One region of the Peribacillus suis genome, then DNA from elsewhere that is predicted to be linked to it. Evidence: riboswitches for the same ligand, from Rfam matches in the RefSeq annotation. Region 1 holds a riboswitch; the other holds the start of a gene.
What was found. Region 1 has a riboswitch for thiamine pyrophosphate ahead of thiT (energy-coupled thiamine transporter ThiT). Riboswitches for the same ligand answer to the same signal wherever they lie in the genome.

Region 1 (12,558 bases):
CCATATTCAAATGCTGTTTAACCCGGCCGGCTGAAATCTTTTCCCCTAAATCCTTCAGCATATCATCTATGTTAGTATCTGTATTTTTCAGTTGTTTCATCAGTGAATTTAGAATTTTTTCTATTTCTTCTTCAAAATATTCTATATAGCCATCTGATAAATGCTTTAATCGCTCTTTCCATTCGGTAAGGATAGTAGTTTTATGAGAAGATAGGAAGTGAAGAGTCATTTCTCGATTCAATACCATTTTGCCCTCCATGTGTAGGAAAATGAATTTATCTTACTTAATTATGAATGAATTAGAATATAATTCCAAAATGTAATATATGGTTTTAATAATAACAGATTGAAAGCGTTCTTTAAATACTCATTCATGCGGTAAATGATTGGTAAAAGGGGAAAGGCTTTGTTTATATTAGGTAAACATTGTATTAATAGGGGGTTTACACATATAAAAAAGGCACCGTTCATTATTGACGGGTACCTTTTTTTTGAAATGTATAGGGTTCGATATGGACAATGACATGTTTGATGTCATGTTCCTTTAATAAGTTTTCTTCAACTTTCACTGTAATGTCATGACTTTGGATGACGGTCAAGAGCGGATTGACATGCACGGTTGTTTCAACCAGAATTTCATTCCCATGCATCCGAGCTTTAATTTCACTCATGTCTTTCACCCCATCCGTCAACAGGATGGTTTGACCTATTTGTTGGAGATGCTGTTCATCGAAACCGTCGGTCAAGGAAAGTGAAGCGTCGTGGAAAATATCCCAAGCCGTTTTGCAGATCATCAGACCTACCACTAAAGCCGCAACCGCATCCAACCAGTCTATGCCGATTGTGGTACCGATAATACCTACGAAAGCACCGATACTGACAAGAGCATCAGAACGGTTGTCCTGTGCGACAGCATGGATGGAGGCGCTGTTTATTTTTTTGCTTAAAGCCAAGTTGTAACGATAAACCCCGTACATGAAGATGGCGGAGAATAAAGCGACATAAGCTGTGAACATATTTGGTACAACTGTCGCGTCCTGCGAAAAGAATGATTCGATGGCGCTGTATATGACCTGTAATCCGACGGTGATCATAATGAAGGCGGCAACCAGAGAAGCTACGGTTTCAGCTCTCAGATGACCGTATGAATGATTATTATCAGGTGGTCGCCTTGATATTTTTAAGCCTATTAATACAGCGACAGAGGCAATGATATCGGTCGTGTTGTTTAAACCATCTGCCCAAAGTCCTTTCGAGTCTCCAAAGTAACCAAACGTTAATTTGAGGGCCGACAAGAATATGTATGCGGCTATACTGATATAGGCGCCCTTTTCAGCAGAAATTGAATGTTTATCCATGTCTTTTCCCCCTCGTGCAAAATAACCTTTATAAAGATATCAAATTGAACCCTAGTGAGTCTATAGAAAAATTGTCGTCTTTATCCATCTAACTTGGCATATGGCATGTGTATTGAGGCCATGTAAAGAAGTTGGCTGGATGAAAAAATATAACCAGTAATAGGGAAAAACGCTCGTGGATATAATAGTGTTATTTACTTGTCAATTAGAGAAACTAGTAGTATATTCTAACCGAGGAACAAAAATTAAATACTTCCACAAGGGGAGCCAAGATGGCTGAGAGTGAACGGTTGAGTTCAGACCCTATGAACCTGTTAGTTAGTACTAGCGTAGGGATGTGGTTTTGGATAGCAATACTGGGCATCCATTACCGCCCTGGTGTTGCTTTTTTGCATGCCGAAAAAGCGACACGGGACTCATGGGCACTTTTGCACGTGGAGAAGGGTGAGAGATGATGAAACATAAAACATTATTCATGACAGAGGTCGCGATTTTTTCTGCATTGGCATTACTGCTGGATATAGTATCCGGTTTTGTCTTTGCAAGGATATGGCCACAGGGGGGATCGATTTCCATTGCCATGGTACCGATATTCTTAATGGCCTATCGTTGGGGAATCAAGGGCGGAATGGCCACCGGTTTACTATTGGGGCTTTTACAGATTGCCACTGGTTTGGCATTTCTGGCAACGCCGCTTCAAGGATTTATCGAATATTTCCTTGCTTTTACCGCCGTGGGATTATCCGGGTTGTTCATGAATAAATTTGTGAATAACCGTAAAGGGGGAAAACGGTTAAGAGGGGATATATATGCGGTTTGTGGCATGTTTGTGGGGAGCTTCCTGAGGTTTCTTTGCCATTTTACAGCAGGTATCGTTTTCTTTGGGGAATATGCGCCAGACGGGCAACCAGTCGTCCTCTATTCCTTGATTTACAATGGGACATATATGCTGTTTAGTTTTATTTTATCAGCAATCGTGGTAATGGTGCTCTATTCGGCTGCTTCGAATGTCTTGTTGAAGAAAGCCATCTAAAGACAGACCTTTTAAAAGGGCCGGCTCGATTATGAGCCGGCCCTTTTCTCCATTATTTTGCAATAAATACCGAGCATGGTGCCTGCTTGGCTATGGAACTGCTGGTGCTTCCGAGGAAGAACTTTTCCAGGCCGCTTTTTGCACTGTTGCCGACGATGATTAAATCGGCGTTCGCCCGCTTTGCATAGTCACATATGCTATCCGTGGCATTTCCCTCTAAAATCTCGATATTTCCATTAACCTGGCATTCACTGAGCAACCTCATCATATTGCTTTCAGCCATCCTCACATTGTTTTCATGAACGGTGGGAGTATCGTTCATGTGCATTTGACTTTGTTGTTCTACTTCTGTTACGGGATGCGTTTGTGAAGGGTCGACATAAAATCCTGCTGCCGGTACGAACCCAGGAGCGGATGCACTCTCGATGATGCGGCTTTCACCTTTTGGATTCAGAACTTGAACAATGGTCAATTCAGCTTCCGGAAAGGCCTTTTTTAATGAAGCTCCATATTCCACTGCGCGGTTGCTCTCTTCATTTCCATCATAAGCGGCGACGATACGTTTTAATTGTTTCATCTAAGATCATCTCTCCCCATAATTTGTCATTATAGGTTATATACCCGTTTTTATTGGTTTCATGCCTTTTTCAGGTGTATATTGATTTATAAATGTGGGTAAAGGGTATGGAAAAAGAAAAGACTAGGCATGAAAGGGAGAAATATTGTAGGCACTTTGTATGGAAAAGGATAAGGGGAAAAATGTTGTGGAATTTGTTTTCCCTTTTAGCCATTGCAAGAGTTTTCTTTCATAAAAAGGGCAAAATATTTTTAATGGAGCATGTCGCATCTGGGAAAATGGGGGTACAAATGAGAGCGTTATTGAAAATAGGTCTTATAATTATATCAATCATTGTCGTAGTGGGAGCCGGTTTGTTCATATATTTTAAACAAACTGTGGATATAAGCAATCTCCAGGATCAACTTCAGCAACCGACCAAGATTTATGACGAGGATGGGAACTTAGCCAGTACCGTCACGGCTAATAAATCGGAAGGCGTCGCGATAGAGGAGATCCCGGAACATCTCATTCAAGCGGTCGTATCCATTGAGGATCACCGTTTTTATGAACATCATGGCATAGATTATCAAGCGATCATGCGTGCGATGGTGAAAAATGTCAAGGCGAAAAGCGTTGTTGAAGGTGGGAGCACACTTACCCAACAACTTGTAAAAATCACCATGCTTGAATCAGATCGGACCTTGAAAAGAAAGATAGAAGAGTTTTTCATCGCTCAAGAATTGGAACGTACGTATACAAAGGATGAAATTTTGGAAATGTATGTGAATCAAGTTTATTTTGGACATGGAGCATGGGGACTCAAAAAGGCAGCGAACATATATTTTTCAAAAGATGTTTCTGAGTTAACCGTCGCCGAAGGGGCTTTGCTTGCTGGGGTCATTAACTTGCCTTCCAAGCTTGATCCGTACAAAAATCCAGAAGGGGCGGTTAAACGACGGGATTTGGTACTGTCTAGAATGACCGAACACGGATATTTGACCGAAGAGGAAGCGGCTTCTGCCAAAAAGGATGAAGTATCACTACAGTTAGGTGAAGATACAGATCCTTTAAAAGGGAAGTATCCTTATTATATAGACCATGTCCTATCTGAAGCCTCCACCATGTATGGATTGGAGCTCCAGCAATTACTCACTAGGGGCTATAAAATATATACCACATTAGATCAACCGATGCAGCAGGCTGCCGAATCAGTCTATAGTCAGGATGCCAATTTCCCTTCTGGGACAAGCAATGACATATTGGTGCAAAGTGGGACGGTCCTTCTTCATCCTAAAACAGGCGGCATTAAGGCACTTGTTGGGGGGAGGGGCGAGCATCAATTCATGGGATATAATCGGGCGACGCAACTGAAAAGATCTCCTGGTTCGTCGATTAAACCGCTCGCTGTTTATACACCGGCAATTGAAGAAGGATATGAAATGACCGACTCTTTAAAAGACGAGAAGATGGAGTTCGGGAATTATGAACCATCGAATTTGAGCGGCACTTATAAAGGGGAGGTCCCAATGTATGAAGCCGTGATGAATTCCTTGAATGTACCAACCGTTTGGCTCCTGAATGAAATTGGAATCGACAAGGGGCTGGATGCGCTCAAACGGTTTGGGATTCCTTATGACAAAAAAAATGACCGAAATCTATCGATAGCCTTAGGCGGGATGGATAAAGGGGTGTCCCCACTCCAAATGGCAGGAGCTTATGCGGCGTTTGCAAATGAAGGAAAGCGAAACGAAGCGCATGCCATTATAAAAATAGAAGACACGGATGGGAAAGAAATAGCAGCCTGGAAGGAAAAGAAGACAAAGGTGGCTTCGAAGGATGTCGTCGATAAGATGAATGCGATGCTTCTTGGGACAGTTAACTATGGAACGGCTAAAAATGCCGCGGTCTCTGGCTATGAAATCGCAGGAAAGACAGGATCCACACAGGTCCCGATCGAAGGCATATCAGGTGTGAAGGATCAATGGTTCGTGGGATACACCCCTTCTTTAGTAGGAGCTGTATGGGCTGGCTACGATAAAACGGATAAAGAACATTATTTAACCACTAACAGCAGCCAGGGAAGTACACTCATCTTTCAAAAAATCATGGCTCAGGCCTTACAGAACGAAACGGCTGAATCATTTCATGCAGAAGACATCGGACCATTGATAGCAGAACAGCAGGAAAAGGAAGAAGAAGAGGAAAGGAAGCAATATTGGATTGATAAGGGGAATGAAATCAAGGAGGGGCTTGGTAAGTGGAAAACATGGGATTTTCCTTGGTGATGATATATTCCCAGTAAATGAAAAAAAGCTGTCATTATTGACAGCTTTTTTTCCCTCATTAAAAGATGAAATTTACAACTAAACCGATAACGACGATAGCCCCGATAATCATTAAAATGGTTCTCATATCTATACACCTCATTTATATGTAATTTTTTTTTCGTATATTAAATCCCAACGGTTTGGTTGGAGTGAAATCCTATTTTTTCATCATTTTCTTTACAAATGGCCTGAACCTTTTCCAGCATTGCATGTACATTTTGTCCTTCTAGGATCACTTTCATATCCACACACTCTTGTAGAATGAGAACGAATGATACAAATGTTGAAAGTTTTGTGGCATCGACCATTTTATGATTGCAGATAAAGTAGATGTTTCCTTTGAATTCTTTTGTCACTTGGTATAAGTTCATGATTTGACGCATGGATAATCGTGTATTTGTTTTAATATCAGCAGAAATTACTTTGTTCATGGTTGTTTACTCCTTTAATTTTTATATAATTAAATGTTTGTGCCGTAATACTTATAAGATAGAAAAACTAAGTTAAGTTCTTTTGAATTCATGTAATTGGGTTATGGTGTATATTTACCCGCGTATATCGTTTTGAAACCTATTAGAATATTTAAACTTGGAGGGAGTTTGGCCCTATGCTGACACTGATAAAGAATGGTGAGGTTTATACGCCGGAATACATAGGTAAGAAAGACGTTTTGTTGGTCGGAAAACAAATTGGCTTCATCGAGGATAAAATCGACGTCCCTGCCAATTTCGTTGAAATGCAAGTGATTGACGCGAACGGTCGAATCATTGTACCAGGTTTTATCGATGCACATGTTCATATCATCGGTGGCGGCGGTGAAGGGGGATTCAAAACAAGAACGCCAGAAATTCAGTTGACCGACGCGACGCTAGCCGGTATCACGACATTAGTCGGGGTCATTGGCACGGATGGAACGACAAGGACGATGCCGGACTTGCTTGCTAAAGCGAGGGCCCTAGAAGAAGAAGGGATTAGTTGCTTCGTTCAAACAGGTTCGTACCAAGTCCCGGTGAAGACCCTAATGGACAAGATTGAAGATGATTTAATCTTAGTGGATAAAATCATTGGAGTTGGTGAAATTGCCATTGCCGATCACCGTTCTTCACAGCCAACCGTGGCAGAGCTTGCAAAACTTGCGTCGCAGGCCAGGAATGGAGGACTTTTGTCCGGGAAAGCCGGTATCGTTAATATACATGTCGGGGATAGCCTGGATCATGTACAGGTAATCGAGGAAGTCGTCAGGACGACGGAAATACCGATTACACAGTTCTACCCTACACATATGAACCGGAACCCGCATTTGTTTGAGGCCGGGATACAATTTGCCAAAAAAGGCGGGTACATCGATTTCACGACAAGTACCATTCAAAAATTCCTGGATGAAGGGGAAGTAAAAGCAAGCACGGCAATAAGGAGAGCCCTCGACGAAGGTGTTGATATCCGCAACATCACGCTTACATCAGATGGACAGGCTAGCCTTCCGGCATTTGATGGCAACGGAAATATATCCGGACTGAGTATGGGGACCTGCATGTCGCTGTATGAATCGGTTGTCGATGCGATTATCGATGATGGAGTTTCGATAGAGGATTCCATCCGTGTGGTCACGGAAAATCCCGCGAATATTTTGAAGCTAACTAATAAAGGACGGGTGGAAACGGAAAGGGACGCAGATATACTGATTTTGAAAAAAGAGACCTTTGAAATAGATACCGTCATCGCAATGGGTCAGATTATGGTCAGTGAGGGCAAAGCGATGGTGAAGGGCACATTTGAAAAATAATTCATTGATTTCTCTTTCTTGAATTGGAATTTTTGGGTAAAATTAACCAGAAAGTCGGATGAAGGGGGATAGAAAGATAAAACTTTTTAACAATCGAAATTATACGAAATTATTTTTAGCGAACGTAACATCACAAATGGGCGGGACCATCGGCATGACTGCATTTATGTTTTATTTACTGGACCGCTTCACCAATCAGCCGATTTATGCGACGGTTACGGAATTAATGTATTCTTTGCCTACCCTTGCTGTTTTCTTACTGGTGGGGGTTTTTGCTGATAGATTGGACAGGCAAAAGATTGCTTTGTATTGTGATTGGATTTGCGCAGGGTTGTCTGTTTTATTCTTACTTTCGTTAGAGCTAGATGCTCTCATGGTATCGTTTGCCGTCATTTTTCTGAGAAGTGCCGTCAGGAATTTCTTTGTGCCAGCGGAGTCAGCGTTGATTCAAGGCATTTTGCCTAAAGAGGATTATACGATGGCGGCTGGTTTAAATCAGATGGTATCGAGTCTGTTCATGCTTTTCGGAAACGGAATCGGCATTTTTATCTATTGGTCAGTCGGCATCGAGGGAGCCATTATCTTCGATGTGAGCGGATTTATAATCAGTGGTTTCTTGATCCGTTCCTGTCGGATTTCAAAAGAAGTCAGACAGCCGAATGGAGTTTACAATTTGAAGGAACTGAGTGTAACAGGCGTTTGGGCAGATTTTAAAATTGGCTGGCAATATATATGGCAGTATAAGCTATTGTTCACGTTAATCAGCGGTTTTCTAGTATTTGGGATTGTGAATGGTGGATTTTCCGTGATGCAGGTTTTTATCTTGAAGTACAAACTTGAACCTGTTGATTATGAAAAGTATGCCGTCATCTTTGGTGTCATTTTCGGGACTGGAGTATTGCTGGGAAGCATCTTAGCTTCGGTACTGGCCAAAAAAATGAAGCTTCATCATATGATGGTCGTAGGCTTGCTGATATCGGGAGTGGGCACGGTGGCCAGTGGCCTTGTCGAAACAACCCTGCAATATATGATTGGGTTAGCTATCGTGGCTCTATCGCTTCCCATACTTAATGTGTCCCTTGGCGGGTGGCTGCCAAGCCTCGTTGCTCCCAAAATGATGGGGAGGGTCCAAGGATGGATCAACCCCTTGGTGATGTTATCGCAATCAATCACGTTATTCTTGATAGCCGTTGGATTCCCCACCTACATAGCAGTAGAAACGTTATATTGGGTAGTGGGAGGGTGTCTGATCTTCGTAGGCTTTCTATATATGGCCATCATACCGAAGTTCATCCATGAAAAGGCGCCAGAAGCTACTGTGATGATGAAGGATCAAGCGAAGTAATTAAGCAAGTAAGGAATGGAACAAGGAACTTCTTGTTCCATTTACCTTTTCTAAACGGTACAGGTTCAACTTCAATCCGAGAAAATGTCTTGCTAACTATCGGGGTTTATATAAAGAGCGCAAGGTTATGGGGGGAGACCATGAAATCGAAGCTAATCATCATACGAGGGAACTCTGGCAGTGGAAAAACAACGATAGCAAAGAGCCTTCAAAATCAGTTAGGAATAGGTACCCTATTGGTTTCTCAGGATACTGTTCGCCGGGACATGTTGAATGTTCGTGATAGAGAAGGCAACCTTTCAATTGATTTGATCCGTCAAATTACGGAATACGGAAAAGGAAAATGTGAATATGTCATTTTGGAAGGAATCTTACATAAAGATCTTTATGGTGATATGCTACATCACTTAATACGGTTCTATAACGGAAAGGTTTTAATTTGTTATTTTGATTTATCCTTTGAAGAAACCGTCAAACGTCACAACTCTCGTTCAAAAAAGATGGTGTTTGGAGAAGAGTCTTTACTTGCTTGGTGGAAGCCGAATGATTATCTAGGTATCAAAAATGAAATGATATGGACTAACGAAATGTCACAAAGTGATGTATGGACTCTGGTTATGGATCATGTAGAAGATTAATTGATGTAAAACGAGAATGAATATAAAAGCAGAGTGAATTCACTCTGCTTTTATATATGTATAGCGAAACGGTGTGTACCTTCTTACACTATATTCAACGCATGTACGAATCAACTGCAAATCCCAGAAATTGTGACTGAATGCAGACGTTATTTTAATCCCATCATGGCCCCGAAGTATTGTTGTGCAGTGGAAAAACAAATGAAGGCTATTAATTCTGATATTTCTTCGTCGCTGAATACTTCCTTTAATACTACAAAAAAACGTTCTTCTGTTTTCTCGCGTTGCAATAAAAATACCTCTGCAAAGGCGATTGCGTAGCTTTCTTTTATATCGGCCGGTGCCATTGGAATGCCTTTGGCCTGACAGTACGCACAGCCATTTCCATAGGCTAGAATTCTTCTGACATTTTCCTTCAATTGCTTTGTAAGCACTCCATCAGCAGAAATGGTTTCTGAGAGGTCATTCCAATTATGCGCAATTCCTTCGTTATGAAACAATTGCTGAAATGGACTTGTTCCAAATTGTGAACTTTTAATTCTTGGCATCGATATCTCCCCTTTGAGATAATCATAATCTAGAAGAAATGAAAAATTAATCGCATATGAAAAGTGATAGGAACAAAAAAATACTAGATGAATGGAAAATAAGGAGAATAGTATTCATATGAAATTAGACGATAAAGACCGCAGCATTTTAGCCGTACTGAAGAATGATAGCAGGGTTTCCATGAGAGAATTGGCAAAGAAAGTGGAGATGTCAGCACCCGCCGTTACAGAACGTGTCCGGCAAATGGAGTCTTTTGGTATCATCAAGGGTTATGGAGCCGAGATTGATTATAAAAAAATGGGCTTTCCGATAGAATGCATGATTGAAGCGACGGTGAAAAATGGGGAATATGACCGATTCAGAAAGTTTATCTTGGGTCAAGAAAATGTGGAATTTTGCTATCGAATCGCAGGAAAGGCTTGTTTCATGCTCAAAATTCGCTGTGAAAGCCTTCAAAGAGTGGAAGAATTCATTAATCTCGCCATTCCTTTTGCATCGACGGTGACGCATGTAATTCTTTCTGAAGTAGAGAGACTTTCTGAATGAAAAATTTTTTTACAAGTCAGTGAACGAATTCATTTCCTTAACCGTCATATAAGTAACAAGCTAAGGATCAGGGAGCAGGTGATGATAGATGGAAGAACGGGAGCTGATTAAAGCGGCGAAAAAGGGGGATGATCAGGCGTTAGCCTCACTATTTCAAAACACGTATCCTTTTCTGCTAAAATACTTGCTTAAATTGACTTATGATTTACAAACTTCAGAAGATGTAGCTCAGGAAACCTTTTCTAAGGCCATCGAGAATCTTTCAAGGTACAAAGGGACTTCCAAGTTTTCCACATGGCTGATTTCCATTGCGACTCGGGTTTACTTGGATCAGAAGCGGAAGGAGAAGCGAGAAGAGTCCTGGTTAAGACAAGAACAATCGGTCAGAAAGCTCAAATGGGAGACGCAGGCCAACAATCAAGCATGGGATGATGTAATGGAAGCATTGGGGAATGTAGAGGATGATCTGCGAATTCCAATCATCTTGAAGCATTATTACGGATTTTCTTACGAAGAGATTGCGAAAATCATCAAGATACCAGAAGGTACCGTGAAGTCACGTGTCCATATTGGATTAAAGAAGATTAGAAAGGAGTTGGTCAGTAACGATGAAAAAGAACCATCCGGTTTATCAAAACCACTCAGACAAGAGTGATCAAGAGACGGTTAGTCAAATCAAGAAAAGCTTGGAGGAATTTGACGATACGATTTCCATCGATGTCCCACAAGTATCTTTTTTTGAGCAAACCATTAAACGAAAGCGTCAAAAATCCAGAAGGGAATGGCGGAAAGAAGTGCTTATGTTTCTAGTGACGGCTGCTCTCATTCTCTGCTTCTTGTTTCTATCTTTATTTCATCAACCTGAAGTATTTCTCACATTACAAGTGTTGAGCGTGATTTTCATCGGCATATATACGTTTTATGTAAAAAGGAAGGTGGAAAGCAGTCATGGATAGAATGCAGATGTATGTATTGATTATGTGTGGGCTTATCTTGTTGGCCCAAAGCATATATTTATTCACCGATGCAAAGAAGAATGGTTTCAATCATTGGTTATGGGGCATTCTTGGTTTGATTCAAGCACCGGTTCCGCTAATTTTTTATTTAATCGTAAAAAAAATAAGAAAACGGGAAGAGGATGAGCTCAATGATTATCGTGACTACTAATGAAGTGCCAGGTAAAGAAATAAAGGAACTGAAGGGACTCGTTAAAGGGAACTCGGTCCAATCAAAGCATATCGGGAAAGATATTATGGCGGGTTTGCGGACCATTGTCGGTGGGGAAATTTCCGAGTATACGGAAATGATGAAGGAAGCTAGGCAAAAGGCCATTGGCAGAATGGTGGATGAGGCGAAGGAAAAAGGAGCGAATGCCATCGTTGCGATGCGCCTTGAAACATCCGCTATCATGCAGAACGCTTGTGAAATCATTGCCTATGGAACTGCCGTATATGTTGAATGAAGGTATTTATAAGTAATTAGTCATGGGCATTTAAGCTTATTTCTTTTGTTCCTTCTATTCCTATCGTATAATTCTAGATAGAAATATAAGGGGGAATGAAGAGTGGGGATTTATGAATTTTCTGCAGAGCGAATCAATGGACAGGAAGTTTCTTTAGAGAAGTATAAAGGTGAGGTCCTTATCGTCGTCAATACGGCAAGTAAATGTGGGTTTACCCCGCAATACGAGGATTTACAAAAGCTTTATGACCGATATAAAGATAAAGGATTGAACATTCTTGGCTTTCCTTGTAACCAGTTTGGAGAACAGGAACCAGGTCAAAACCAAGAAGTGGAAACATTTTGTCAGTTGAATTACGGCGTGAATTTCCCACTATTCAGTAAAGTGGATGTCAGGGGAAGCCAGGCACATCCATTATTTCACTATTTAACAATGAATGCGCCATTTACGGGACTTGTCGATAAGCCAGGCGGAAGAATGCTGCATGCAAAATTGCAAGCGGAGCATCCAGAGTTTTTGATAGATGATTCAATTAAGTGGAACTTCACGAAGTTCCTTATCGACCGCGAAGGGAATGTCGTGAAGCGTTTTGAATCGGTAGAAGCCCCATTTGATATGGAACAGGATATTGAAGCCCTTTTATAAAACCCTTATGGAAAAACGGCAGCGCTTGGATTCTTTCAGGCGTTTTTGTCGTTTTCACGTTAAAAATATCTGCATATGGAAATAAAGAGAAGGACGATGTGTTATCCTGCGTTTTATATGGAATAGACAATCGAGATTGAGGGTACTGGTAAAAGATAACTTTAGCGGAAAGAAGGGTGATGAACGTGGAAAATGAAAAGGCAAAACCCGAATTAGCTAATCAGGCGGTGGATGCCATTGAAAAAGTCGTGGGTACGTTTCCGGGTAATCGTCGAGCTCATGCGAGGGGGAATTACTATGAGGGCGTGTTTAC
Region 2 (12,558 bases), 260 kb from region 1:
CCGGAAGACCCTCTCTTTTAAAAATTATTTGTCTAGGTTAATCCAGACGCTTTTAACTTCTGTATAATTTTCAAGTGCATAGGAACCCATTTCCCGTCCGATTCCGGATTGCTTATAACCACCGAATGGGGAGGCGGCATCAAATGCATTATAGCAGTTTACCCAGACAGTACCGGCACGTAACTTTCCTGCTACATAATGGGCGTTAGCTAGATCGCTTGTCCATAAACCGGCAGCCAACCCATATTCACTTGCATTTGCCCGGTTGATTACATCGTCTATATTCTCATACGGCATGGCAGCAATGACTGGACCAAATATTTCTTCTTTGGCAATGGTCATTTCCTCTTCTACACCGGCAAAGATCGTTGGTGAAACAAAGTAGCCTTCATCGCTAGGATTGTTTCCTCCTACCAATATTTCTGCACCTTCTTTTTTTCCTTTTTCAATGTAACCAAGAACTCGATTCTGCTGTTCCTGGGAAACGAGTGGTCCAATTTGTGTATTCGGATCCAATCCGGCTCCTTGTTTGATCTTTTTAGCGTGACTAGTCATATCAGCCACGACATTATCATAGTGTTTCTTTTGTATATAAACCCGGGAGCCGGCACAGCATACCTGACCCTGGTTAAACATGACACCATTTAAAGCTCCAGGAATGGCTTTGGAGAAGTCGGCATCTGGAAGGATGATGTTAGGCGATTTCCCTCCGAGTTCCAGTGTCACGCGCTTCAATGAATAGGAAGCAGAACGCATGATCATTTTCCCTACTTCAGTAGAACCGGTGAAGGCAATCTTATCGACTTCAGGATGGTCGACAAGGGCTTGACCAGCCGTTTCACCGAATCCAGGGACGATATTGACGACACCGTCAGGGAAACCGGCTTCCGCGATTAGCTCTGCTAAATAAAGGGCGGATAATGGTGTTTGCTCGGCAGGTTTCAAAATGACCGTGCAGCCAGTCGCAAGAGCGGCTCCCAGTTTCCACATCGCCATAAGAAGCGGGAAGTTCCAAGGGATGATTTGACCGACGACGCCTACAGCCTCATGTTTTGTATAGTTGAAGTAATTTCCATTTACCGGAATGGTCTGTCCGACGATTTTAGTCGACCAGCCAGCAAAATATCTCATATGCTCAATGGCTAGAGGGATATCCGCATTTGTTGTTTCACTGATGGGCTTTCCATTGTCCAGTGTTTCTAATTGCGCTAATTCTGTTTTATTTTCTTCCATTAAATCTGCTAGTTTATACATCAACCTGCTACGGTTTGCGGCGCTCATCTTGGACCATGGGCCTTCATCGAATGCTTTTCTTGCGGCTTTAACAGCTAAATTGATATCTTCTTTATCCGCTTCATATACATCTGCGAGTTTCTTGCCTGTTGCGGGGTTGGGAGTGGTAAAGGTCTTCTTCGAGGCACTTTCTACGAATTTTCCATTAATATAGAGCTTTTTAGGACCTTTTAAAAACTTGTCCAGCTTTCCACTTACTTCTAACGTTAGATTGGTCATTGTTTCCCTCCTGAATATAATGATTATATTGGGCAAAACATGATGACTTAATTGATAACGCTTTCATATTCCAATATTTATCATAAAATAAATAGATGAAATATTCAATCATTACTATTCGACATTTTATTCTTAAATGGAAAAAGGCTTGAAATCAACGTTTTTTCTATTTGAGTAAAGAAAAGTGTCAAGACAGTTGTAAATACTATGGCGAAAAGGAAAATTAATAGGTAATATTAAATAGGAGAATATATTGGTAAGCGATCAGATTTTAGGAGGTTTATATGGAAAACAATGCGAAAGTGATATCGCAGCGTAAACTGCTGGGTGTCGCTGGTTTTGGATGGATGTTTGATGCACTGGATGTGGGGATGCTTTCTTTTATCATCGTTGCATTGAAACAGGATTGGAATTTAACGAGCCAACAAGTCGGTTGGATCGGAAGTATCAATTCTATCGGGATGGCTGTAGGGGCGATTCTCTTTGGAGCAATGGCAGACCGGGTTGGCAGAAAGAATGTCTTTATCATAACCTTATTATTATTTTCGATTGCGAGCGGTCTGTCTGCAGCCGTCAGTACGCTTAGTTTATTCCTGATTTTGCGTTTCTTGATAGGGATGGGGCTCGGGGGAGAGCTACCCGTTGCTTCAACACTCGTTTCTGAAAGCGTCGAGGCAAGTAAAAGGGGACGTGTTGTGGTACTCCTTGAAAGTTTCTGGGCGGTCGGCTGGTTGTTGGCGGCGCTCATCTCTTATTTCATCATTCCTGTATACGGATGGCGTGTGGCTTTGTTATTAAGTGCGGTTCCGGCATTATATGCTCTATATCTACGTTTGAAATTACCCGATTCTCCTAAATATACGGAGCTTGAAAAGAAACAGAGACCGTCTGTGCTGAACAACATGAAAATGGTCTGGCAAAAAGGGCACGCACGTCAGACACTTGTTTTATGGATTCTTTGGTTTTGTGTGGTCTTTTCCTATTACGGCATGTTTTTATGGTTACCAAGTGTCATGGTCATGAAGGGCTTCAGCATGATTCAGAGTTTTGAATATGTATTGATCATGACGTTAGCCCAATTGCCTGGTTATTTCTCTGCTGCGTGGTTGATAGAGAAGATGGGGCGTAAGTTCGTATTGATTACATATTTAATAGGAACGGCAGGTAGTGCATTTTTCTTTGGCTCCGCTGAAGGCTTATCACTCTTGATCGTATCCGGCATGTTCCTATCGTTTTTCAACTTAGGTGCATGGGGGGCGCTTTATGCGTATACACCTGAACAGTATCCAACCGTCATTCGTGGAACCGGGACGGGGTTAGCAGCTGGAGTCGGACGCGTCGGGGGCATTTTGGGGCCGTTGCTTGTCGGGTATCTAGTTGCTGGAGATACACCGATATCGACCATCTTCACGATTTTCACAATCGCGATTTTAATTGGTGCTGTTGCTGTGGCATTTGGAAAAGAAACGAAGAATACCATTCTTTCATAAAGGAAGGAGGATGACTCGAAATGAGCATCCTCCTTCTATTAATTAGTGAATCTTTTTATAGTGTATGAAAGGTGTGTAGCCACGTCCATTGGATTTTTTGCCTGTGTAATGGCAGAGACGACCGCAGCACCGGCAATTCCACTTTTAGAAAGCCTGTTGATATTATCCGCTGTAATCCCACCAATCGCAACGGCAGGAATCGAGGTACTGTGACAAATTCTCTCCAGTTCCCCTTTTTTCAAAGCAGTTGCGTCTTGTTTCGTTTTTGTCGGGAATACAGAGCCAACACCAATATAGTCAGCGCCATTGTTTTCAGCTTCAAGGGCCTCCTCCAAGGTAGAGACGGATACTCCAATGATCATATTGTCAGGAACAAGGGTCTTGATGATGGGAAGAGGAAGGTCATCCTGCCCAACATGAATTCCATCCGCTCCTACAGCAAGCGCAATATCCACGCGGTCATTAATGATTAACGGAATCGAAAGTTCATCAAGGACCCCTTTTAATAGAGAAGCTTTTTGATAAAAAGTAAGGGAAGATGCCTGCTTTTCTCTAAGTTGGACGGCCGTAACTCCGCCTGAAACCGCCTCGGTGATGATAGTGGTCATGTCCTCGACGGCTAATGATTCTTCCGTGACTAAGTAAAGGCTCAAATCAAATGGCACTTTCTTCATGCATTTTCACCTCGTATTTCCATATGGAATCATTCATTCCTGAGATGGCATCGATAATCCGTGTCCGGTATGTCCCTGTGCCATCATTTTTTTCAAGGGTTCTGGCAGCAAGCTCACCAGAGATGCTCATGGTTGAAATTCCTGCGATAGCAGCTGAATAGTAATCCTCCGTAATTCCGCAGAAGACCCCAATCAAGGCCGTCGACATACAGCCGGTGCCGGTCACCTTTGTTAAAAGAGGGTTTCCATTATCGATGATGGACGTACGTGAAGAGTCACTAACGGCATCCTTGGCTCCACTCACGACGACAACACTCTTCAGTTTTCTAGCAGCACGTAGGGATAGTTCTGCATTACTCATGGAAAGCGGTCCTGAATCGACCCCTCGCGTTACGATATCGCCTCCCATTAGCCGATGGACTTCACTTGCATTGCCGCGAATAATCTGGACAGTCATTGAATCGAGCAGTTCCATCGCTTTCTCTGTTCGGTAAGGGGTGGAACCGACGCCCACAGGATCTAAAATTACGGGTATATGGCAATCGTTCGCTGTTTTCCCGGCAATCGCCATCGCCTCCAAGGAAACATCATCCAGTGTACCTAAGTTAATCACCAGTGCTTGTGCCAGTTTGACCATGTCCGCCACTTCTTTTGGATTGGAAGTCATAACGGGAGAACCACCAATTGCCAGGGTAGCATTGGCACAATCATTTGCAGTAACAAAGTTGGTGATTTGGTGGACGAGTGGTTGTTTCTTTCTCACTCTGCCAAATAAGTCTGCAACGGATGTATTCATGTGAAATCACTCCGTTCCTTTTTATAAAATTGATGGAAATGGTGAACGGGTCCGTGTCCCTTACCGAGTTCTAAGCTATTTCGTATCGCTTCTGAAATATAGATTTTCGCTTGTTCAATGGACGTCGCTAAAGGAAGTCCATTAGCAAGATTAGATGCAATGGCAGAGGAAAGGGTACAGCCAGTTCCATGCGTATTTTTCGTATGAATGCGTTCACCCTTGATCCAAGAGAACTCCTTGCCATCATAAAAGAGGTCATTTGGATTTCCTGCTGCATGTCCTCCTTTCAGTAAAACAGCCTTCGGACCCAGTTCCAGAATAGCGGTACATGCCTTATAAAAGTCCTGCTTCGTCCGGATCGGGAATCCGGTAAGGACCTCTGCTTCAGGTATATTGGGCGTGACAAGTGTAGCAAGTGGAAGTAAATCAGTTTTTACCGACGAAACGGCCCTCTCATCTAACAGATGGTGTCCACTTTTGGAAATCATGACAGGATCAAGGACGACGATAGCCGGTTTAAATAATTTTAGCGAATGGGCGACGGTTTCGACCGTCTCCTTTGATCCAAGCATCCCTATTTTTACTGCGTCGACACGAATGTCTTCAAATACGGCCGCAATTTGATCGGTGATCACAGGGAGATCGATGGGCTGTATAGATCGAACTTCCAAGGTATTCTGTGCCGTAACGGCTGTGATAACAGACATGCCATAAACCCGATGGGCCGAAAATGTTTTTAAATCAGCTTGGATGCCGGCTCCGCCCCCAGAGTCAGATCCGGCGATCGTTAGTGCCCTTTTCATAAAAAAACCCCTTCATATAATGATTTTTTAAGAGAACTTTCAATAAAAGAAAGCCTATAATTGCGCCCGTTAAAGAACTAAGAAGAAAAGCTGGCAGAAAACCAAAAAGTGCCGCTTTTTTTCCCAATAATAAAAGCGCGATCGGATAACAGGCGATGGATCCGAGAATGCCTGTCCCCACTATTTCTCCCAAGCAGGCGTGTCCCATCCTTTTTGTTTTTTGGTAGAGGAAGGCCGCCAGCAGGGCACCAATCATGCTGCCCGGAAATGCAAAAATGGAACCTGTACCTGTCATGTTCCTGATAAGGGATACTAAAAAGGCCTGGGTCACAGCAAAAAGCGGCCCCAACATAACGGCTGTCATGACGTTGGTTACATGTTGAATAGGAAACACCTTCGCAAAACCAACAGGGATGTAAACGAATGAGCTAGTCAGGGTAGTGATGGCCGTGAACAAGCTAGTCAACGTCATTTTCCGTAATAAGTTACCCGTGTCTAGCATTTAAAGCGGCCAATCCTGTTCGTTGTGAACCATGTCCCAAAATAAATATTCATATCGGGAGGTCATTAAAAAGTGTTTCTCTAATCTTTTCAATTCCTTTTCAGGCATATCTTCCGTCAGTTCGTCTAACAGCTTGGCCAACCATTTGTGCGCATCTGCGAATTCGGGGGATGCATACGATTGAATCCAAGCGATATAGCGATTTGTTTCTAGTGCTGGACCATTTTGTTCTTTTAATAACGAGCCAATTTCATAGTAATCCCAGGCACAAGGAAGTAAGCAGGCAATAAGGTCGGCTAAAGTTCCATGATGGGCAGCATTGAGCATATAACCTGTATAGGCAAGGGTAATCGGAGTTGGTTCGGTATTTTCCAATTCCTCAGAACTAATTCCGAACTCCTTGCAGTAGCTCCTATGCAAATCCATTTCTACCTGTAGAGTCTCATTTAAAATACTCGCAAATTTGGTCATGATCTCAAGGTTAGTGGCCTTGATGGTCCCTAAGGCAAAAAGCTTGGCATAATCCATAAGATAGATATAGTCCTGCTTTAAGTAATAGGCGAATTTCTTTTCTGATAGTGTCCCGTCTCCAATTGCTTGAACGAAAGGATGAGTATGATTCTTTTTCCAAATTTCTTTTGAACGTTCGTGAAGTCTAGCACTGAAAGTTTTCATTTGGGTTTTCGCCATGATTTTTCCCCCTTATAATTCATTCACATACAAAGGAGGGGAGTGTCCAAAAATGAAGAACAGCCGCTTTCATATAGAAAGCGGCTGTTCTAGGAATGTACGAATCCCTTTTTCAACCTGCTTTCCTCCGCTGGTATGACCAGATCAGGTACAAAGGGTTTGATTCTCAGCCTATTAATGGCTCCCCTAGCAGCTTATTATTCAATTAAACGAAAACCCCGTTCCTGAAAACGGAACGGGGCAGATGGATGAAGTCAAATATACGACGACGATATCATCCACTTTCCTCCGCCGGCATCACCCGGATCAGGTTCAAAGGGTCCGGAACATCATTCCATCTCAGTCTTATAGAAGACTCCCCTAGTGGTATTTCGTATGTGATTATTGTCATCATATCAGATAAAAAGGAAAATGCAACCTTTGAATCCAATAGAATTTTATGAGTATCTTGTGGCGTGAAAGGGGTAGTAGGATAAAATCCCCATTGGCAAATGGAGCATACCTAACCCACGGTCAATTGGAGGAAAATATAGTTATTAGCAAAATAGGGATATGGTCTTACCTTGTGCTAAAAGGGCACACGGAAAAATAATATAAAAATTAAAAATTATTTGAATGCAATTGACTTATCCTTGCAAGTGGGATAAAATCATGTCAAAATCATTTATATTCTGTATTCTTATCCAGAGAGGTGGAGGGACTTGGCCCTATGAAACCTCGGCAACAGACCCATCGGGGAACTGTGCTTCTTCCAACAAGCAATCGCTTGGAAGATAAGAAGAGACGAACGGACCTCTGTCGACCTCTTCTTGGATTAGAAGGGGTTTTTATTTTTGTCAAATAGGGTTTAAGGATCCCGTACAACAGGTATATATATTTTGGCTTTAGCAAAGCCTATAAGATTAGGGGCATTATATGTGGAAAATATGAATAAAAGGAAAGGGGCCATTCATATGGCAGAGTTTTTCGAGAAAAAAGAACAGAGGAGAGCATTGTTGATAGAAGAACTATTATCAAATGGTGTATACAAAACCTCTGATGAAAAGCATCTCTATGATGCTCCATTAAAAGCTCTTGAAGATGAATATAAGATTGTTATAGATAAATCAGGTAATGAGTCACCTCCAGAGTGCATGACTTAGTTAACCTATAGTGAACAATCAAAGAGAAAAAGCATTTGCTGTGTAAAGGCAAATGCTTTTTCCCTTTTAAATCGACATAAAAAGTACAAAAGATAAAAGATTAATAGGTATTTTGTCACATTCATCTAGTAAAATAACATATTTAAATCACGTGAAATGGTTGATTTAACCTAGTGTTTTGGTTATGATGAAAATGTAAAATAATTGAAAAATAGGAAGTGGTTATATTGCAGCCTCCTCACATAACAGCAGTTGAAAAAATTGAAGAAAAACGAAAAGAAATGATCATGTTAGCAAAAAATTATGGTTTGACAAGCAGGGTGACCATTCAAGCAAGTCAAGAGTTGGATTCTTTATTGAATGCGGTCACACATATAAAATTCCTGGGAGTTTGTAGCGAATAATCAGTACATCCCAGACCATTCAAATCCAGGCAATCGCCTTTTGCAATGGAAGTCATGTAGTGACACGTTTACCAAGAATGACCAAATCGCGTTCCACTCCATCGAGTTCTGCTATTTTCGGTAAATGAGCCCATTTTTCAAAACCGAATTTTGAAAAAAGCTTAATACTTGGTACATTGTGTGCGAAAATAAATCCAAGAAGTGTCTTAATCCCTATCTTCGGACTCACCTCTATAGCCTTTTGGATTGAAAGTTGTCCAATTCCTTTCCCACGGAACTCCTCATCTATATAGATGCTAATTTCAGCGGTAAAATCATATGCGGGTCTACCATAAAAAGATTGAAAACTCATCCATCCAGCTGTTTTTCCATCATGTATGATCATATATAATGGCCGTTTGAGAATATGATGTTCTTCAAACCATTTGAGCCGTGATTCTACTGTAACTGGTTCTGTATCCGCAGTGACCATCCTCGAAGGTACTGTAGAATTGTAAATTTCGATAATTTTAGGCAAATCCTCAAATACTGCTTCCCTGAATTCTGTAAACTCCTTCATCATTAAGCTCCAATCCATTTATTATGGCATTCCAATCACCAGTACAGGTGCGTCATGCAATTTAATTTTTATTAAGTTATTCAAATGTTAGGCTTGTCCTCTTTTTGGGTATTTAAAAATAAAATACTTCCTAGTGAATACAAAAGGAGAAGCAAAACAAATGAAGAAAATCGTTGGCTTATTTTTTATTGTACTTGTTATTTGTTTAGTTGCCTATGCGTTTCAGGCAGTAGATGCGAAAAACGATCAAAGAGTCATGGCATTTGGAGATTCTTTGACTTACGGAAAGGGCGATAAAGAAGGGGAAGGATATATTGATGACTTGAAACATAAAACGAATGATTCCGATTCAGAAAAAGTCCAATTCTGGAATTATGGTATTAAAGGTCAGGAAACGGACGGTGTCATTAAACAGCTCGAAGATCTTGAGATTAACACAAAATTGGATAAGGCTGACACATTTATCGTCTATATCGGAATCAATGATTTAATTAACAGTAATGGTGGAAACTTAAAAAAAATCAATGATCAAAAGATAAATGATGAAAAGAAAGAGTATGTACAACATTTAGATAAAATTCTTTCTGAGCTTCTAAAGAAAAATAATAAAGCTGATATCTTGGTGATAGGGTTATATAACCCCAATAAAGACGACTTGAAATTAGAAAACCATATTAGTGATTATAATCATTCGATTCAAAAGATGGTGGACAAGGATAGTAGACTAAAGTATATCCCTACAAACGATTTATTCGAAAACAAAGATAAAAAAGCATACTTCAGTGATGAAATTCATCCAAATGAAGAAGGCTATCAGCTTATAACCAATCGAATCTTAGATAAATATGATTTTAAATAAGAACGATAAAAGGGGCTGTCTAATAAGTCCCTAAAATAAAACAGGTGGAGAAAAACGAGTTGTTTTTCTCCACCTGTTTTTCTATTTCTATAATAATTTACTGAAAGTAGCTGACGTAACCCAGCTATCTTCAGTAAATTATGTGCCATGGCTACGATGCCAAACTCCGTTTGGACTTTCGCTAAGCCCCGAAGCGAAAAGCGACGGAACGACCTATTGCCCTTGATATGACCAAAAACACTCTCTACCTCGATTTTTCGTCGAGCGTAAAGTTGTGCATTCGATTCAGACCAAAGGTTCAATTTTGCTTTCGCTTTTAATTCTTCATAAACTGGATTAACATGCACTTGGCGATTTCCTGTCGCCTTTGTACATTGAGATTTTAATGGGCAATCCGTACAATCCTCACATTCATAAATTTTAAAGTCACGTGTGAATCCATTTTTATCCGTACGGGTCGAGTAACGCTTAAATAAAACCTTACGGTTATTTGGACAGGTGTATTCATCCTTTTGTTCATCATATGCCCAGTTACTCGCATGACGAATATCTTTTTTATAGCTCCGTTTTTGTTCCGTTAAAAAAGTATTGTAAGGAATCAAAGCTTCAAATTCTTTTTCCAAAGAGTAGAGATAGTTTTCTTCACTGCCATAGCCGGCATCTGCGATGACGTTTTTCGGGAATGGTAGCGATGTATTCTTCAGTGCCTCTAAATGCGGCTTGAAACAACGCGTATCAGTTGGGCGTTGATGTATCGTATAAAAAAGAATGAATTGATTTTCCGTTGCCATTTGAATATTATAACCAGGTTTTAGTTGTCCGTTATTCATATGATCATCTTTCATTCGCATAAATGTCGCATCCGTATCGGTTTTAGAATAACTATTTCGATCGCCAAATAGAGCATTTTGTTGTTTATATTTAACTAATCGTGGACCTAAGTCCTCGCGCACTAATTTCAATAGTTTCTTAACCGGACTGAGTTCCCGTCGTTTTTCTTTTCGTACCTGGACATCTTCTTCAAGTTGGATACCGTTCGTTTCTTTTTCAACTTTTTCCACTAATGCTTTTTCTATTTGAGTTAGTTTTTCCTCTATCGTTAATGAGGAGGTTTCATCTTGAGTAGACAGTTCAAGACCCTCTTCATTTGCAATGGTCTGAATCTGTTGGTACGTTTCTTCGATTTTTTCTTGCAGCTTCGCCTCAAATTTGGTCGTCGCCTTTTTCCACACAAATGAATACTTGTTTGCGCTTGCTTCAATCTTTGTTCCGTCTAGAAAATAGTTCTCCATTGTGACGTGCTTTTCTTCTATTAGTTGATGGATCATTTCTTCAAATAGCTTCGGAAGGAGCTTATCCATTTGTTGTGTGCGAAATCGATTAATCGTTCGATAATCCGGTTTTTGCAAGGCAGCCAGCCACATTGTTGGGATATTTTCTTTAACCAGTTTGGCGATTTCACGACAGGAATAGACTTTTTGAGAATAGGCATACAAAATGACTTTCGTCATCATTTTAGGATGGTAAGAGCTACGTCCGCCACCATTATAGTGCTCAAAAAAGACATTATCTTCTACTGATTCAATCATTTGATCAATCACACGCGCCACGTGGTGAACCGGAATGAGATCCTGAATGTCAAAAATAACAGTGGTTTGTTGGTTATCATAGGGAATAAAAGTAGGTGTAGAATTTCGTTTTTGAGGAACGGTAGTTTCCTCTTGAATGGTGAGTGGTAGTATAGTTTGTTCCATGTTATAATTTTCTGTAGTGATCTTTGGATTGCTCATAAAAAATCGTCCTTTCGTAAATGGTGTGTGGTAACTTCATTTTACTAAAAAGGGCGATTTTTTTGTGCATAAATTTCATAAAAAAAGGGTTGCCCTAAAAGTCATTTTCCTGACTTTTGGGACAGCCCCTTTTAGGTTTATTTATCGGGGGCGGATTTCTGGTTGGTTATGTTTCTGATGGTGCCTCCGCCTGTGGAAACTGTAAGTCATGGAGCTGCCGATAGCGACCATTATTTAGTAGCAGTTGTTCGTGCGTTCCATTTTCTTGAATTACCCCTTTTTCAAGAACGACAATTTGATCTGCCTTTTGAACGGTTGATAACCGATGGGCAATGACGATTGAAGTCCGGTTCTCTAATAGGTTGGATAACGCTTCCTGAATCAGATGTTCGGATTCCGTATCGAGCGATGCCGTCGCCTCATCGAGAATGATGATTTGGGGATTCTTCAAAAGGGCCCTGGCGATGGCAATCCGTTGCTTTTGGCCACCAGAAAGTTTGACCCCACGTTCTCCGATTTGTGAGTCATATCCTTTTGGGAACGTCTTGATGAAATCATGAGCATATGCCGCCTTAGCCACTTCGATAATTTCCTCGTCCGTTGCGTCGAGTTTACCATAGGTTATATTATCGCGGATGGTCCCGGTAAACAAAATGATGTCTTGCGAAACAACCCCCATTTGGCTCCGTAAAGATTTGAGGGTGAGATCACGAATATCATGGCCATCCATTTTTATTGTCCCTTGTTGGGGGTCATAGAAACGAATTAAAAGGCTGGTAATCGTTGATTTCCCTGCCCCGGATGAGCCGACAAGAGCGGTTACCTGTCCTGCTTTTATCATCAGGTTAAGATTTCGGAGTACTGGTACCCCCTCGACATAAGCGAAATCAATTCCTTGAAATTCGATTTGTTTCGTGATTTTGGGAACATTAATTGCTGTCTTTTTGTCCTGGATTCCAGGTTGTGTCTCCATTATTTCGGTGATCCGTTCAAAAGCTGCAGCCGATTGTTGCACGATACTGATTACACGGCTGAAATTACGGATTGGACTTTGCAGAAGCCTGAGATAAGCCAGGAATGCCACGATTAATCCAATCGTAAATTCTCCCTGCATCACTTGCCAGGCACCAAATACAATCACGGCGATCAGACCTAAATTATTCATTAAATCTATGAGCGGGCCAAACATGGACCTCAGTCGAACTGATTTGATGTTTGCTACCGTATTCTCATGATTTCGGTCCGCGAATCGTCTTGATTCAAATTCTTCATTTGTGAAGGATTGGATGAGCCGTATGCCGGAAAGGGAATCCTGCAGCTGATTGCTGACATCGCCG

Region 2: another riboswitch for thiamine pyrophosphate. It lies ahead of tenA (thiaminase II); the one in region 1 lies ahead of thiT (energy-coupled thiamine transporter ThiT).

The regions. Positions count from the first base shown of each region.
Region 1 covers NZ_CM182019.1:929,894-942,451, forward strand. The annotation lists gene AC503W_RS04565 (histidine kinase N-terminal domain-containing protein) at 1-247, opposite strand, end outside; gene AC503W_RS04570 (cation diffusion facilitator family transporter) at 471-1,358, opposite strand; TPP riboswitch at 1,609-1,711, shown strand; gene thiT (energy-coupled thiamine transporter ThiT) at 1,810-2,391, shown strand; gene AC503W_RS04580 (universal stress protein) at 2,444-2,968, opposite strand; gene AC503W_RS04585 (transglycosylase domain-containing protein) at 3,259-5,235, shown strand; gene AC503W_RS04590 (hypothetical protein) at 5,403-5,708, opposite strand; gene iadA (beta-aspartyl-peptidase) at 5,885-7,060, shown strand; gene AC503W_RS04600 (MFS transporter) at 7,119-8,405, shown strand; gene AC503W_RS04605 (kinase) at 8,546-9,043, shown strand; gene AC503W_RS04610 (carboxymuconolactone decarboxylase family protein) at 9,193-9,591, opposite strand; gene AC503W_RS04615 (Lrp/AsnC family transcriptional regulator) at 9,710-10,138, shown strand; gene sigY (RNA polymerase sigma factor SigY) at 10,227-10,793, shown strand; gene AC503W_RS04625 (YxlC family protein) at 10,747-11,094, shown strand; gene AC503W_RS04630 (sigma-Y antisigma factor component) at 11,087-11,305, shown strand; gene AC503W_RS04635 (YbjQ family protein) at 11,286-11,600, shown strand; gene AC503W_RS04640 (glutathione peroxidase) at 11,703-12,245, shown strand; gene AC503W_RS04645 (catalase family peroxidase) at 12,431-12,558, shown strand, end outside.
Region 2 covers NZ_CM182019.1:1,192,107-1,204,664, forward strand. The annotation lists gene AC503W_RS05905 (aldehyde dehydrogenase family protein) at 25-1,512, opposite strand; gene AC503W_RS05910 (MFS transporter) at 1,797-3,002, shown strand; gene thiE (thiamine phosphate synthase) at 3,041-3,676, opposite strand; gene thiM (hydroxyethylthiazole kinase) at 3,657-4,472, opposite strand; gene thiD (bifunctional hydroxymethylpyrimidine kinase/phosphomethylpyrimidine kinase) at 4,469-5,275, opposite strand; gene thiW (energy coupling factor transporter S component ThiW) at 5,244-5,777, opposite strand; gene tenA (thiaminase II) at 5,778-6,467, opposite strand; TPP riboswitch at 6,573-6,665, opposite strand; TPP riboswitch at 6,734-6,839, opposite strand; SAM riboswitch class I at 7,144-7,247, shown strand; gene AC503W_RS05940 (Fur-regulated basic protein FbpA) at 7,346-7,609, shown strand; gene AC503W_RS05945 (aspartyl-phosphate phosphatase Spo0E family protein) at 7,837-8,013, shown strand; gene AC503W_RS05950 (GNAT family N-acetyltransferase) at 8,066-8,572, opposite strand; gene AC503W_RS05955 (DUF459 domain-containing protein) at 8,733-9,431, shown strand; gene AC503W_RS05960 (IS1182 family transposase) at 9,386-11,185, opposite strand; gene AC503W_RS05965 (ABC transporter ATP-binding protein) at 11,388-12,558, opposite strand, start outside.